2 regions of the Photobacterium ganghwense genome follow, and region 1 is predicted to be linked to the other one. Evidence: predicted binding sites of a transcription regulator. Region 1 holds the regulator's gene; the other holds the start of a gene.
What was found. The regulator PurR, encoded in region 1, represses purine synthesis genes. The targets are predictions, from matches to a motif close to TNANGNAAACGTTTNCNTNA.
Positions count from the first base shown of each region.

Region 2: a site for PurR is predicted at 2,383-2,402, ahead of FH974_RS18515 (NupC/NupG family nucleoside CNT transporter). Genes of this name have one in related genera too.

Region 1 covers NZ_CP071325.1:2,017,625-2,025,666, reverse strand. The annotation lists gene FH974_RS09290 (ABC transporter substrate-binding protein) at 1-123, opposite strand, end outside; gene FH974_RS09285 (FAD-dependent oxidoreductase) at 160-2,574, opposite strand; gene FH974_RS09280 (carboxymuconolactone decarboxylase family protein) at 2,607-3,227, opposite strand; gene FH974_RS09275 (hypothetical protein) at 3,366-3,770, opposite strand; gene FH974_RS09270 (TfoX/Sxy family DNA transformation protein) at 3,970-4,560, opposite strand; cyclic di-GMP riboswitch class I at 4,684-4,790, opposite strand; gene purR (HTH-type transcriptional repressor PurR) at 4,994-6,001, opposite strand; gene FH974_RS09260 (heme ABC transporter ATP-binding protein) at 6,527-7,465, opposite strand; gene FH974_RS09255 (FecCD family ABC transporter permease) at 7,462-8,042, opposite strand, start outside.
Region 2 covers NZ_CP071326.1:572,807-580,848, forward strand. The annotation lists gene FH974_RS18505 (tripartite tricarboxylate transporter permease) at 1-945, shown strand, start outside; gene FH974_RS18510 (LysR family transcriptional regulator) at 1,114-2,052, shown strand; gene FH974_RS18515 (NupC/NupG family nucleoside CNT transporter) at 2,442-3,647, shown strand; gene FH974_RS18520 (NADPH-dependent FMN reductase) at 4,143-4,670, shown strand; gene FH974_RS18525 (hypothetical protein) at 5,274-5,510, shown strand; gene FH974_RS18530 (hypothetical protein) at 5,519-6,943, shown strand; gene FH974_RS18535 (GlcG/HbpS family heme-binding protein) at 7,089-7,526, opposite strand; gene aceB (malate synthase A) at 7,550-8,042, opposite strand, start outside.

The DNA of each region.
Region 1 (8,042 bases):
AATCTGCGGCCAGTCAGAACCTGATGGCAATGCGGCGTTGTCGGCAGACGCCGTGGCAGCCATTGTGGCCCCCGACATTGCGCTGGCCAGTGCGAACGTTAAACCTGTTAGAAAAGCTTTCATTGTTTATCCTTATTGAATTTTTCTGGTCCCTTGTTTTTATTTATCGCTGAACGCGCCATCGGCATTGCGCTTAACCGGCGTATTTTCCGAAGCCTGAGTATCGCTGTCAGCATCTGTCGGCCGGGTTTCTGCGGATTCCGGGCTGATTGGGTGATTATCGGTTACTGGGGGCGATGTCTGGCTGTTGTTTACCGCGTTTGATGCGTGGTTTTTCTCATGGCGCATCCAACGGTGGTATTTTTCGGCCAATGTCAGGAGCCCTTGTGGCGCATTTGCCTGCTTCCAGGCGCCGGCGGTATATTTGACGGCTTCACTCATAGTAGGATAAGGGTGCACCGTTCCCAGTATTTTGTTTAGACCTAATCCGTGACGCATCGCCAGCGTGAACTCGGCCAGCATTTCACTGGCCTGATGGCCGACAATGGTGACGCCAAGAATTTTATCTTTCCCTTTTGGGGTGATGACTTTAATAAAGCCATGGTCCTCGCCATCGGTGATGGCCCTGTCAAGGTCGTCAATACCGTATGTAACAATATCAAAATCAATACCTTGCTGCTTGGCTTCTTTTTCATTGATGCCCACGCGTGCCACTTCCGGCGAAGTATAGGTCGCTGCCGGCAGGACAGAGTAATCCGCCTTGAATGTCTTAACCTGACCAAACAGGCCATTGACGGCGGCATACCATGCCTGATGTGCTGCGGCATGAGTGAGCTGATAAGGGCCAGCTACATCCCCGACGGCAAAAATATTGGGGTATTTGGTTTGCAGATAGTCATTCACAGCCACAGTACCGCGTGAATTGATGGAAATGCCCAGCTCTTCAAGTCCGAATCCGCTGACATTGGCCACACGGCCCAATGCAAGCAGTACGACGTCAAATTCAACCTGTAGGTTTTCAGGTTGAGTATTTGTCTCACGATTACCAGGGGCATGGGTATGAGCGGCTGCCATTGCCTCTAACCAGACTCGTTGAGTATCGGTTTCTGCCATAGATAAATCAGGTGTCTGCGATTCAGACTGCGGTGGTTTACAAGGGGATACTTCGAATTTCACTGCCTTGTAGCTGGTGTAAACGGTCACGCCATCCTGCACCAGACTTTGCTTGATCAGTCTGGCGGCATCCTGATCTTCACGGATCAGCAACTGATCTGCCATCTCGACCAGTGTGACCTGGCTGCCCAAGCGACTGAAACTTTGGGCCAGCTCACAGCCGATCGGCCCGCCACCCAGTACCAGCATGCGTTTTGGTTGTTCCGTCAATGACCAGATCGTATCAGAGGTGAAGTAGTGTACATTTTCCAGCCCCGGAATGGACGGCACCAGAGGTCTGGCACCGGTGGCAATCACTATGTTGCGGGTTGTAATGCGCTGGCCGTTTACCTCAACTTCCCACGGAGAGCGGATCCGAGCCTCGCCAGTTATACAGTTCACGCCAAGAGCGGAATAACGCTCCACACTGTCATGGGGTTCAATCTGGCTGATAACGTGGCGTACCCGTGCCATCACCGCGGCAAAGTCAACCTGAGGAGCGGTGGCCTGAATACCAAACCGACCCGCGTTGTTGATTTCAGACATGGCATGCGCGGCTCGAATAATGGCTTTTGATGGTACACAACCGGTATTCAGGCAGTCGCCGCCCATTTTCTCTTTCTCAATCAGGGTCACTTTAGCTTTTACGACGGCCGCGATATATGCACTGACCAGTCCGCCAGCACCTGCACCGATAACCACCATGTTCTGATCAAATTGTGCGGGTTTCGTCCAGTTGGCGTAAAGTCGCTGACGACTGATGATGTGCATGACTGCTTTGGCAGTAAATGGGAAGACACCGAGCAACATCAGAGACACCAATACCGGCAGGGAAATAATCCCGCTCAGGCTCTCAATCTGGCCTAATTGGGTACCTGCATTCAGGTAAACAACCGTTCCCGTCAACATGCCTAATTGGCTCACAATATAAAATTTTCGGGTCGTGATAGGGGTCAGCCCCATCAGCAGATTAACCAGGAAAAACGGAAAAATAGGAATCAAACGCAGTGTAAACAGATAGAAAGCCCCATCTTTTTTGACTCCGGCATTGATGGCGCTCAGGCGCTTACTGAAATGGCTCTGTACCCAGTCATGCAAAATATAGCGACTGAACAGAAATGCCAGTGTTGCGCCGATAGTGCTAGCGAACGACACCAGCAACAGACTCCACCAGAAACCAAACAAGGCGGCCCCCAGCAAAGTCATAATGACGGCCCCCGGTAGGGAAAGTGCGGTCACGGCCACATACACCACAAAATACAGCACACTGGACAGCAGTGGCTGGGCGAGGATGGTATCCCGCAAAACCTGTTGCTGAGCCTTGGCATGTTCAAGCGTCAGGTATTGCCCTAAATCGAGGGCGTACCACAGTACAAACAGCAGGCTGACCAGCAGGATCGTGATAACTTTCTTTTTATTGATGGCGGGCTTTTTGTCCACCACAGGTTTATTCGTCATAACGGCTTCCTGTTAGCATCCTTGTCGGCCTGAACGGTATTTGTGGTCTGAGTCGTGTCAGATTCTGAAGCCGAAGGCTGAATGGGTAGCGAACAAAAGCCTTGCTCTGGTACATCCAGCGCAGTATTGAACTTGGCCGACAAGTTCTGGAAGGCAATCAGGGCAGTGAGCTCTACTAAGGCATCTTCGTCGAACCACTGTTTAAGACTAACCAGCATGGAATCCGTGACTCGTTGCCCGGTGACAGTGACGGCTTCCACATAGGTCAGAACGGCACGTTCACATTCATCGAAATGTTCACTTTGTTGCCAATGTGCCAGCGCTTTGATTTTCTCGACAGACTGGCAACGTTCTGCCAGTCGCATGCCGTTGGCATCGACACAGAAGGCACAATCATTGAGTTGGGAGACCCGGACACACACCAGCGAGCGAATCACAGGGGAGAGGGGAGAAGAACGGCGATCCAGATAACCAAAAAAGCCGGCGACCAGCCAGAATAAAGGCGGACGTCTACCCCACAGTAAAGCAGGATTCAGCACTTTGCCGAAGTGCCGCTGTTGGAGCCAGAGCAGGGGTCTGATCAGAACGGAGTAACGCTTTTTAGCCGGAATACGCACAGGAACCTCTTTATCGTCGGTGTGTCGTGTAACTGTCTGAGTCCAATATAAAGATCATGGATCATTTTATCGGTAAATATCAGACAAAGACCTGATAAAGAGGTAAAAAATTTCAGTCGCTAATCAAAATAGTAGAAATCAGGATTGATCGATGGAAATTCGTACAGGAATGGATTGCGGCTGGTTAGCCACCTGATTGCGACTGCTTGGTGCATCGGTGATCAGAATATAGCCACAAGCGATAATCGGGGCGACAGACAACAACATGGTTTTACCAATATGGTAATTACGATACCAATACTTTCTAGCGCGGATTTTTAGGAGTAGTCCCCAGACGAATAAAGTGACGTTTAACACGGTAATCGACAGTAACACATCATGCATAGCCACCGGTGAAGCCACTTGTTGGCTGACCAATAAATAGACAACCACAGGCGGAAGCAGGCTAATAAGAACCACCGCTCGCATCAGGCGTGGCCATTTGCCAAACTTATCCTTGAACATCTGTTCATTTTGTCCTGGGAAAGGTTGGGAATAGTTCATATAACCTCCGGTGTTTTACATCCGGCTAATTCTACAATTGCCCTCATTGAATAAAAGTGTGTTGCCGAATTAATAAGCAGCTTTGTGAGTTAATTCAATGTTTGACAGGGAATGACATTATTCTGTCATTGCAGAGCCAAAAATATGTTGGGAATAAAAAAGAGATCCGAAGATCTCTTTTATATGTGTCAGGTTGCGATTAACTTAATTTCGCAAGAAGTTCTGAGCGCCGCTCTTTCGGGATAACAGACCAGTGCTTGCCACTGATTGCTCCTTCCAAAGCCCACAGTAAGTCGATACTTACTTCGCCTTCATGAGTGCTCTGTAGCGCTTTATACGCATTCAGGGCACCGGCTTCATACAGCTCATCCACTGTGGTTATTCCGGCTTTTTTCAACATCCTCTCATTCGCCAGGCGAAGATTGGGTAAATCTTTGATTCGATTGGGAGAGGTGTTATTTTTTATTTCTTTATCTGCTTTAGCGGCAGATAAAGACAATTTCGCCTGAGCCAGAATTTTATCAGTATCGTCCCACCACTCTTCAGGAATGGCATAATGTTTGGTTACAACAGGAAAGCCACGTTTCTTATATACATAAGGTTTCATTCCTGCGGATTTATATTCCTTTTCATTGTCGGCATTCGCCCGTAAATGCAGTTTGTCATTTACCACGAGTGCAAACATTGTTTCGCCAGAAAATATGCCAAAGCCGCCAAACATTGAGCGTGATTTGACGTTATCGAAATTATTAAAAAGGCGTAATGAATCTTTGAGTACTGGTTTGTCCATGCGTCTTCTCGGTGAATTGTTACTAGGTCACCTAACAACGAGCGAGGATTCAAGAATAGCAGAGTTGTAAAACGAACTGTCAGGGAAAAGTGAAATTATTTCCTGATGTTATCTGCTATATCCATCGGCAACCCCGCTACCATAAGTTGACTGCTTTAAAAATAAAACTGCCTACTCTTAGGCCGGAAGCTTTGCGTCCCTACCTTTCGATAGGTTTGCCTTGTTCGTGACACCTAAAGCATATCTCAGAAGATTATTTTGAACTTGCTCCCAACTTTTAAAGTGTGATATTGCTCCCAGTAATATCTCACAATTTTTATAGTGATATACTTCTAATGTTGTGAATTTATTACTGTTTAAGTCAAAAGTGGTACAAAAAAACCGGAGATAAAAATCTCCGGTTTGTCATACATTTGTCATCAAGTTATGCATATTAGCTGTTCAGGTTACGCACTGATTTGCGAACGACCAGTTCTGGTATCATTTCAAAAACCTGATGCTCGTGTTCTTTGTTCTTCACGCGATCCATCAGAATCTCAACCGCACTCTTACCCAAACGGCGTTTAGGCTGGTGGATAGTGGTCAGTGGCGGTGAAAAATACGGTGCCAAGTCGATGTTATCGTAGCCAATGATCGACATATCGTCAGGTACACGGATACCGGCTTGCTCAAATGTACTGATCATGCCCATCGCCATGATGTCATTGAAGCAGAAAATCGCGGTTGGACGCTTTTCCATTGCCATAAATGTGTTGGCCGCTTTTACCGCAGATTCACATTCGAAGTCACCTTCCAGAATCCAGTCTTCATTGATGTCTAGTCCGGCTTCTGTCATTGCCTTGCGGAAACCTTTCAGGCGTTCGCGACAGGCCGCTTTTTCTGCGTGGCCAGTCAGACAGCCAATTTCCTTGTGGCCGTGCTCAATAAAGAATTTGGTTGCCACGTAGCCGCCAAGTTCAGCATTGTCCTGAATTTTATCGGTGTGCGGGCTTTCCGGACCCCAGTCCATGATCACCATCGGCAGATCTTTCTGGCGCTCCAGCAGTTCCAATAGTTGCTCGTCAAGATCCGAACACATCACCAGCAGGCCATCTACACGTTTTTCGGCCAGCATACGCAGGTAATCTCTTTGCTTTTCCAGGTTACCTTCGGTGTTACACAGAATCAGCGTATAGCCTTCACCGTAGCAATATTCTTCAACGCCGTGGACAACTTCAGCGAAAAACGGGTTGGTCGATTTGGTTACCAGCATGCCGATGGTACGGGTTGTATTGCACTTCAGGCTTCGTGCTACGGCACTTGGTGCGTAGTTCAGCTCTTCAACCGCCGCGAGAACTTTCTTCTGTGTTGCTTCAGCCACGAAGCGTGTTTTGTTGATCACGTGTGAAACGGTGGTGGTTGAAACACCAGCCATACGTGCAACATCTTTAATCGTTGCCATAGTTATTCTTCTAGTGAATGGGTCCGCAGACCTTTAAATTGAATGCATTACCTAAGAGGACAGTGATGAGTTGCGATGTCAGGGATGCCATTCACTATTCTGTTAGGTGGAATTACCAGAAACGCCAAAAGGCCGCATCTCGAACGGGCGGCTTCATCTCTGATAACAAAAAATCGTACCCGCGCTAATAAAACGCGTTGCATGGATCATTTGCATTGTTTAATCGCTTGCGATCACATTTTACTGAGTGTGGCCAATAGTGCAATGTTTCTGGCCAAAGTCATGGATATTTATTGACAGTTATCAATATTTTGCTTGTAACAAGGCTCTGCGCTGCAATTTATTGTTACGGTAATAACTTGATTTGAAACAAATTTAATATCCTGCAATAAATCAGTTTGCATGGAATAAAAATACCGGTTGTGCTTGCTGCGCGACAACCGGTACTAATTTCGCTCAATCAACGATGTTTCCGCTCTTATAAAACCGTGGTCTTTTCACTTGAAGCGGCGTTATCACTCTGCTTCACGAGGTTTGATTGATAGTAATAGCGGCTCTGTTTTCTGCCTTTTTTCGGTTTGCGTTTTCACCTGCCGGTAACACGACAGGGTAGCCGTCGACCGGGTGGTGGCTGATGCATACCGGCCAGCCATATACGGTTTCAATGAGCGATTCGCTTAACGCATGCTGCGGGCTACCATCTGCCTGGATTTTGCCGTTGTTCATGATAACTAACCGGTCAGCGTACTGAGCAGCAAGGTTCAGATCATGGATGACGACGATGACCGCCGCGCCGGCCCGAGCCATGTCTCTGGCGACGCGTAACGTGTTGTGCTGATGCGCCAGATCTAACGCTGAGGTCGGTTCATCAAGCATCAGAACGCACTGTTCGCCCGCCTGACTTAATTGTGTCAGCACGCGGGCAAAATGAACCCGCTGTTTTTCTCCGCCGGATAAGGTCGGGTACAGACGTGAAGACAGGGCAGTCACGTCTACCTGCGCCATTTTTTCACTGGCAATTTTTCGGGTACGGGCCTGCGAGATATTGAGAGGCAAAGCCCCCAGAGCCACCACTTCTTCAGCCGTGAAGGCAAATGTCAGACTGCTGTGCTGCGGCAGGATGCCGAGATGCTGAGCCAGCTGATGGGGTGGCCAGTTTTGTCGGTTGCGGCCGAAATAGCAGATTTCCCCTGACACGCTCCGTTCACCACACAGAACTTTCAGCAGGGTACTTTTCCCTGCGCCGTTGGGGCCTAACAGTGCAGTCAGCTCGCCTGAGCGAAGGTCGATCGAGAAGTCGTCCAGAATCACTTTGTCGCCCAGACTGAGGTTCAAACCCGTGGCGCTGACTGCTACGGGCTCTGTTACCACAATTGGCTTTGTTACCAAAGACGAGCAGTTGGCCGAATTTGCTGGCTGGCGTGCAAAGGACGAAGCGTTCACGGTTGTTGGGTTGTCACTCATGACAGTTTGCCCTTTTGCTTAACTAACAGTGTGATGAAAAATGGCGCGCCAATTAACGCGGTGATGATGCCAACAGGAAGCTCTGACGGTGCCGCGACAACGCGCGCCAGCATGTCAGCAATCAGGAGCAGTAAAGCGCCAAGCAAAGCGGACAGCGGAAGCAGGGTTTTGTGGTTCGGCCCGATCAGCATTCGACAAATATGGGGAACAATCAGGCCAACAAAACCGATCACCCCGGTCAGGGAAACGGCCACTCCGACGCCAGCGGCACAAAGCAGAATCAGGCTGCGTTTCAGGTGCTGGACGTTAACACCCAGGTGACGAGCTTCTGCTTCTCCCAGCAAAAAGGCATTCAGGGCGTTGGCATGGCGATCAAAAAGAACAATCAGCAGCGCCAGCGTCATATAGGCCAGAGCGATGCCGGGCCAGGTTGCGCCAGCCAGTGAGCCTAATGTCCACAATGACAGATCTCGCAGTGCCTGATCATCGGCATAGTAGTTCATCAGGCCCAGTGCTGCGCCGGACAGCGCGCCAATAGCAACCCCTGCCAGTAACATGACGGTAACGGATGTGCCAT
Region 2 (8,042 bases), on a different replicon from region 1:
CTGGCAATGGCAACATTTGCCCTGACAGAAGTCATTATGACGGTACTGCGTGGCGAGCATAAAGAAGAAGAGCCGCAGATGGACATGAATTCCCTCGGCAGTATGAAGCTGAATAAAGAAGAGGTGAAGCATGTTGCGCCGACTATTGCGCGCTCGTCGGTGTTCGGTTTTCTGGTTGGTGTACTGCCGGGTGCTGGTGCAACTATCGCCTCTTTCCTGAGTTACGGTATGGAGCGAAACCTGGCACCAAAAGCGGAGAAAGCGAAATTCGGGAAAGGCGCACTTCGCGGGCTGGCAGCACCGGAGTCAGCGAACAATGCGGCTTCTACTGGTTCGTTTGTCCCTTTGCTGACACTGGGCATTCCTGGGTCAGGTACCACTGCTATTATGCTGGGAGCGCTGATTGCTTACGGGATTCAACCGGGCCCGCGTCTGTTTGTCGATAATCCGGATGTATTCTGGTCAGTGATCATCTCGATGTACTTCGGCAATCTGGTACTGCTGATTCTGAATCTGCCGTTGATCCCTTACATTTCTAGATTGTTGGTGATCCCGCGTCCGATTCTGATCCCGTTGATCCTGTTCTTCTCTATCACAGGGGTATATCTGGTTAGCTTCAATGCGTTTGATATTCATATGATGGTTATCATTACCGTGATTGCGACATTCCTGAAGTTACTGAATTTCCCGATGGCACCGATGCTGCTTGGCTTTATTCTGGGGGATATTCTGGAGAAGAACCTGAGTCGATCACTGACATTGAGTGACGGTAGCTACTCTTTCCTCTGGGAGCGCCCACTGACACTGTCGATCATGATCATCGCGGCGCTGGCACTGCTGATGCCGTTGGTAACTGCGGTGCTGGAGAAGCGCAAGCAAAAGTCTGCTCAGGCGACCTTAACGGAACTGAACGATGGCGAAGCCAGGCTCAAAGCGGGTGAATAAGCTGTAGTTCAGACAAGCCCTTTAAAAGGTATACACATTTAAAATCCCGGTGACTTGCCGGGATTTTTTATTGTCGCTACACTCCGTTGATTTATTGGGATGGAGCCTTGCTAAAAGGCTTTTTCCCGATCGACTCAGTCCTTGTTAACGCTTTCGGGAGAGTGCCCAGTGACCCATGACAAAGCCAGCCAAATGGTGATTTTTGATACCTTATTGCAGGCCGGAAGTTTTACCGCTGCCGCCAAACAGCTGGGTGTCTCGACCTCTCATGTCAGCAAGCAGTTGGGCGCGCTCGAAGAAGCGTTGAACGTAAAGCTGCTGCAGAGGACGACCCGGACATTTACTCTCACCAATGCGGGGCAGGAGTTTGCCATTTATGCCCGCCAGGTTGTAGAAGCCGTTAATAATGCCACGGACTCTATGGCGTTCGAGCGTGATGACGTGGCCGGGGTGCTGCGTCTAGGGTTATCCCAGTCTTTCGGCACCATGCACATCATTCCCGCCATTGAAATTCTGCAGCAAAAATATCCGGAACTGCAGGTTGAGCTGAGCTTGTTTGACCATCAGGCTGATATGCTGGCTGATGGGTTGGATCTTTGGATCACCAACTATGAAAATATTCCGCAGGGCTATGTTGCACAGCGACTGGCTGATACTCGCTTTGTTGTTGCTGCATCACCAAAGTATCTGCTGAAGCGAGAAGTGCCATACCACCCGTCAGAGTTGGTCAACCACAATTGCCTGACTTATCAGAGCCGACAGCGAAACTACAGTTGCTGGGAGTTTGCAAAAGACGGTGAGGCTACCACGGTGAATGTTTCCGGCAATTATCGGGTGGATCTGGCAGAAGCCGTACGAGATGCCGCCGTGGCTGGGTGGGGGGTAGCTTATCTGGCCACATACTTGCTGCGCGATGAGTTTCGGGACGGTAAGTTGATTCAGTTGTTACCTGACTGGCAGGCAGCGCAACGTATGCCATTTTACGCGGTTTATCCGAGCCGTAAGCATTTGCCGCGCAAGATCACGGCGGCGATTGACTTCTTCAAACATCACATCGGCGAACAGCCTTACTGGGATAAAGCGCTGATGCCTTGGGTTAAGCTTTGAGGCCGTGATCCAACCAGATACGAAAATAGCAAAGTGAATGACAAGGATGGGCATCCTACGATTAAGAGCTATTTCTAGGCTCGGCTTTTAGTACGAGACTTTTCAGCATATTCGTATCAGTACAAAACAGGCAGTGGTTAGAGTAAATACAGGTCAGTGTGGTTTTTTTCAGCAGCTCCCTGAAAAGATTGTTCGCGCTGACAGAAATATTTTTTCCATATGGAAAAAATTTCCTTTGGAACTCCAATATTTTCAATACTATCAATTTGTTGAAGACTCTCGACAGGTGAGGTAAGAAACTCAGTAACAAACCGGCAGCAAAAGGATCTTGAAGGCAAACCTTTGCGCTATAGAATGCGCCGCTTCTTCATTGAACGTAAGGTTTTACTATGTCTTCCCTCTTCGGTATTGCTGCGATTCTGCTGTTTGCATACCTGCTATCGACAGATCGCCGGAATATTCCGCTGAAAACGGTCAGTCTGGCTTTCACCCTTCAGGTGTTGTTTGCCTTACTGGTGCTTTACGTACCCGCCGGTAAGGAAGCACTCAGCCAGGTTACTTCTGCGGTCTCCAGCGTAATCGATTATGGTCAGCAAGGGATTTCATTTCTGTTTGGTGGTCTGGCTACAGGCAGTGTCGGGTTCGTTTTTGCCGTTAATGTTCTTGGTATCATCATCTTTTTCTCCGCTTTGATCTCTGCCCTGTACCATATCGGTCTGATGCCAAAAGTCATTAATGTGATTGGCGGCGGGCTGCAACGTTTTCTGGGTACCGGACGTGCCGAATCGCTGTCGGCCACCGCGAATATTTTTGTCGGTATGGTAGAAGCGCCGCTGGTGATCAAACCGTATTTGCAAAAAATGAGTGATTCTCAGTTTTTTGCTGTCATGACCTGCGGTCTGGCCTCTGTAGCCGGCGGCACGTTGGTGGGGTATGCCTCTCTGGGTGTTGAACTGAATTTCCTGATCGCTGCCGCGTTTATGTCAGCACCGGCAGGTTTGCTAATGGCAAAAATGATGGTTCCGCCATCCGCTGAACAGAGCGGGGATGACGAAGTAACCTCGGTTGAGATTCCACGCGCCACCAACGTGGTGGAAGCGCTGGCGGATGGCGCAATTGCAGGCCTTCGTTTAGCGGTGACCGTTGGTGCGACCCTGCTCGCATTCATCAGTGTTATTGCCCTGCTGAATGGGTTACTGGGAGCGGCCGGTGATCTGTTCGGTCTGTCTCTGAGTTTTGAAAAGTTGCTGGGCTACGTATTCGCGCCGGTCGCTTTTTTACTGGGTGTTCCCTGGAATGAAGCCAGCATTGCCGGCTCACTGATTGGCAATAAGATTGTGGTCAATGAGTTCGTGGCATTTATTCAGATGATGGAAGTGAAAGATCAGCTGAGTGAGCACTCTCAGGCAATTGTGACTTTCGCGCTGTGTGGTTTTGCCAATATTGGTACGATGGCCATTTTGATTGGCGGCCTTGGCAGTATGGTTCCTGAACGTCGCTCATACATTTCTAAAATGGGCTTCCGTGCAATTGCGGCAGGCGTACTGGCTAACCTGATGAGTGCTGCGGTGGCCGGAGCCATTTTGTCTTTCTGATTTACACCGCTCCAACCCGTTAATACGTTAAACCAGAAAGGGCCTTCGGGCCCTTTTTTGTGCCTCTCGAACGGGTGTTGAGCCGATAGGCGTTCGCAAAGCCTGCTGGATTAAATGATTACGTTATGTACTTAGGTGAAGTAGCTATTCTGATGGAGTAGCCGTTCAGATGGGGACAGGGAGCCAGGGCTTACGTCTGCCACACTGTAAATCGTGTCAGCTTACCGTTCAGCAGTATGTCTCAAACCAGAGGCTCCAACAGTGAAAATATAATCTGTGTTGCATATTTCCTTTTAAGTAAACTTAAAAATTTACTTAATCGATGGGTTTTGGTAGCGTGAGTATTAAGAAGAGCTGCAACAGCGTTGTGGAACGAACCGTGTGCTCCCAATGGGTACCGGTTATCTGATACCACCTTGCGTTAATGAGGTTGAATCGGGGCCTGTGGCTCAATCAAGACAGAGATTAATGCGGAACGATGAAAAGGATATCTGGATGAAAGTTATTGCTTTTGCTGCAACAAACAGCACGACATCTATCAACAAACAACTGGTTAGCTATGCGGTATCGCTCCTCGGTAATGTTGAGGTGGAGCTGCTGGATCTGAATGACTATGAAATGCCGCTATACAGCGAAGATCGGGAAAAAGCGACGGGTCACCCAGAACTGGCCAAGCAGTTTTTGAACAAACTGAATGATGCCGACGCCATTATCATTTCATTTGCTGAACATAACGGATCTTACTCTGTGGCTTATAAGAACGTTTTTGACTGGTGTTCTCGTATTCAGCATAAGGTGTATCAAGGCAAACCTATGGTACTGCTGGCAACGTCACCGGGAGCGGGTGGTGCACAGAGTGTACTGGCGGCGGCAAATGGCTCAATGCCATATTTTGGGGCTGAGGTGAAAGCGTCCTTGTCAGTACCGAATTTTTTTGACAATTTCGACACCGAAAACCAGCGCATGATCAATCCTGAATGGGATGACCGACTACATTCTGCAATGCAACAACTGTTAGCCTAATGCAATTCCTGTCACGCTGTTGTGAACGATGATCACGACATAACCGTTCCAGGTGTTGGATGCTGAACTTTAGCGGCTGCTTTGATTCACCCCCTCAGTTTCATCTGTTGACGGCGGTGATGAATAGCAGCCGTTGGTATAAAGAGCAGCAATCCATAGTCTCGAATTACGACAAGAGGAACGGGAAAATATAAGAACTATTTTATATGTCATATTTTCTCTTTGTTATTTTTAAAAGTTAAATAATTACAACTACCGTTGATTCAGTCACACTCATTACAATAAATATATTTATCAGAATGCGAATTGCTTCTTATTTGACAGTTTATTTCAAAAGGTTTCAAAATATTTTAAATTATTTACTTTTATTTATCTGTCTGAATATTAAGGATTTTAAACCAGTTTCTTCATACCAAATGACTAACTCAAACATCATTGTGGCCAAATATTGCTCAGTTGTGTGTTGAGACTTTTAGTCAACCTTATATAATTCCGCCGTACACAACACTGTTTTATACGATAGAGTTTTAAACACTATTCCCCATTTTTATTCCAGCTTGTCAAAGCGGAAGGTCGTTCTTTGCCTGCGATTTGGAATCCATTATGAAATTATTGAAATTACACTTGCTGCCTGTTTTAGTACTCGGCCTGACCGCCTGTGGGGGAGGGAGCGGAGATGACACACCTTCGCAACCTACAGTGGACAGCGGATCACGTGCTCCGCATGGATATAAGATGACGCTGAATATTGATCAGAATGATCTACAGGCGCTGCAGAACGTGAAATATGCCTCCAATGGTGGTGCGGGGATCTCTACGCCGGATAATTTCAAAAAATAGGTAATATGATGAAAAAATTGATTATTGGCTCGGCAGTATTGGCTGTCTGCACGCAAGTCAATGCGGCTCCATCAGTTCAAGGTTATTACCAGGCGAAAGAGCTGATTACGTATACCACGGAAAAAATTCAGCAGAACAAAGCGGAATTTTTCATGCTCGACTTTGCATTGACGAAACCGGCTCAGTCACAACCGCTGTGGATTACCTCCAATGATGCGTTGGGATATTTCCAGGCTAACAATACTGATGTAAACGAGGATGAGTTTACGCGGATTTTGACTAAAGTCAGTCCGAATGGTCTTCAGGATCAGTCTGTCTGTCGGGTCGATAGTCAGGGTACTCAGGTTGCTTATTTTGCTAATGGTCGTGATAACTGCTCCGAACATTATGAGCAGCAGCCAATGGCTATGAGTAAAAAAGGCAACAAAGTGTCTTTTATGCGTCGTTGGGATTTCGACAATAATCAGCCGCATTTTGATATTCAAAGTTACGATTACACTGATCAGTCTGAAACATTGACCCTGGACTATCTGCTGCAATTTGAAGGGCGCTGGATTGGTACAGTTGTGCGTATAAACAAAAGCGAAACAACTCTTAGTTCAGGGGAAAAGACACCCACATACGATGTGGCTAGTTATGGGTATTCCGGCCCGCGATCAGGAATACTCTCAGGTGGCGAAAGCTTACTTTACAGTGAAACGCCGTACTATCTCTCAGACAGTGAAGAAGATACTGCGCAAGGTTCGTCGGCAAAACATTTAGTTAACACCCGTTTCTATACCGTCAGCCTTGTGGATGCGGACTATCGTGGGCGCAATCTGGTTACAACGAGTCCGACTTACCAGATCAACCGGGATTTCGTAAAAGCATATACTCTGGAAAATGGAAAAACGGCGTATTTTGTGTCTGATCCGCAAACGTTCCGAATAGATCAATCGCTGACAGGCCCTTACGACAGCGGGGTATATATGGATGAAACCCCGTATGATCCTGAACGCGGCACAGATGCTGCCAGTAGCGGTGAATGGGTAAGCCATGCGTTCAATAACACGCACCATCTTGTTAGTTTCAGCCCGACATACTGCATGATAGAAGATATCGCCAAGGATCGCCCGGTGACCTCATATCTCACCCAAGACGGAACAGGTTCATGGCTACCGTCAATGTATGATTGTAAGCAGCATGAAAACGGGACGGTGCCGAAAGTGTATACCCATTTCATCAACAGCAACGGCGATGAGTTTCCGGTGACGGCATATAAACAGAGCGCCAAAGATATTTTGTATGTGCGTAATCAGCATCCACAGGGAGAAGAGGAGCTGTTGACACCTAGTGAGGTGACTCAACTGGTAAATTCATCCCGTTATCAGGAACTGAAAGCTGAGTTGAGTCAGCGGTTTCGTTGGTCGGAGCCATACAGTATTCTGTATTAAGACGCGTGCGGAGATTAAGTCAGAAACAAAAAAGGTCGCCGAGGCGACCTTTTTTGTACGTCTGTTTTACGGACTCGGCATGCCGGATTGCTTGGCATCTGATGATTGCCGAACTTGTACATCCGGAAAGTGCCTCCGTAATGGCTCAGGCGGCTGTTTCATCGCTGTACAAGTCAGCAAATCCGATACCATTGATGGCGCATTGTTCATCAATGTCAGAGAGATCACCACTTACACCAACTGCCCCCAGTACCGTTTTACTGGCATCTCGAATCAGCAGACCGCCGGGTACCGGCACCATATTGCCGTGAGCCAGAACGTTTACGGCAGAAATAAACGCGGGACGAGTGTCTGCATCTTGCGCCAGCTTACGTGATGAGCAACCCAGCGCCAGCGCTCCCCAGGCTTTTGCGATGGCAATGTCCGGGCGCATCATGCTGGCCCCATCCTGCCGTTGCAGAGTGATCAATTTTCCTCCGCTGTCGAGCACCGCGACGGTAAGTGGTGCGCAGTTGCACTGTTTACCGGCCTGAAATGTGCCATCAATAATGGCTAACGCTTGTTGTAGACTTAAACTTCCCATGTTAACTCCTGATTTTTGTTAACTTAGGCTGCTCCTTTCAGCAGCGCATAACTTGGTAGAGTCAGGAAGTTGGCAAATTCGTCAGCTGTAGACAGTTTATAAAAAAGGTCAGCGGTTTCTTCAAACCGTCCGGCAGCATAACGAGGCTCACCAACTTCCTGTTTTATGGTATCCAGCTCTTGGTAGAGCCAGGTGTGAAAAAGTTCTGCGGTAAAACGCTGGCCATCGTCCAGCGTTACGCCGTGATGGATCCATTGCCAGATATTGGCGCGGGAAATTTCTGCTGTCGCAGCATCCTCCATCAGGCCGTAAATTGGCACGCAGCCCATGCCCTGAATCCAGGCTTCGATGTAGTAAAGGGCGATGCGAATATTTTTTCTGACCCCAGCTTCATCTCGGGAACCCTGGCAAGGCTGGAGCAGTAGCTCGGCAGAAATCGGGCTTTCTGGACTCTGGAAGTTGAGCTGATTCTTCTGTCCGTTCAGGTGTGCGTCGAAAACGGACATGGCCAGATCG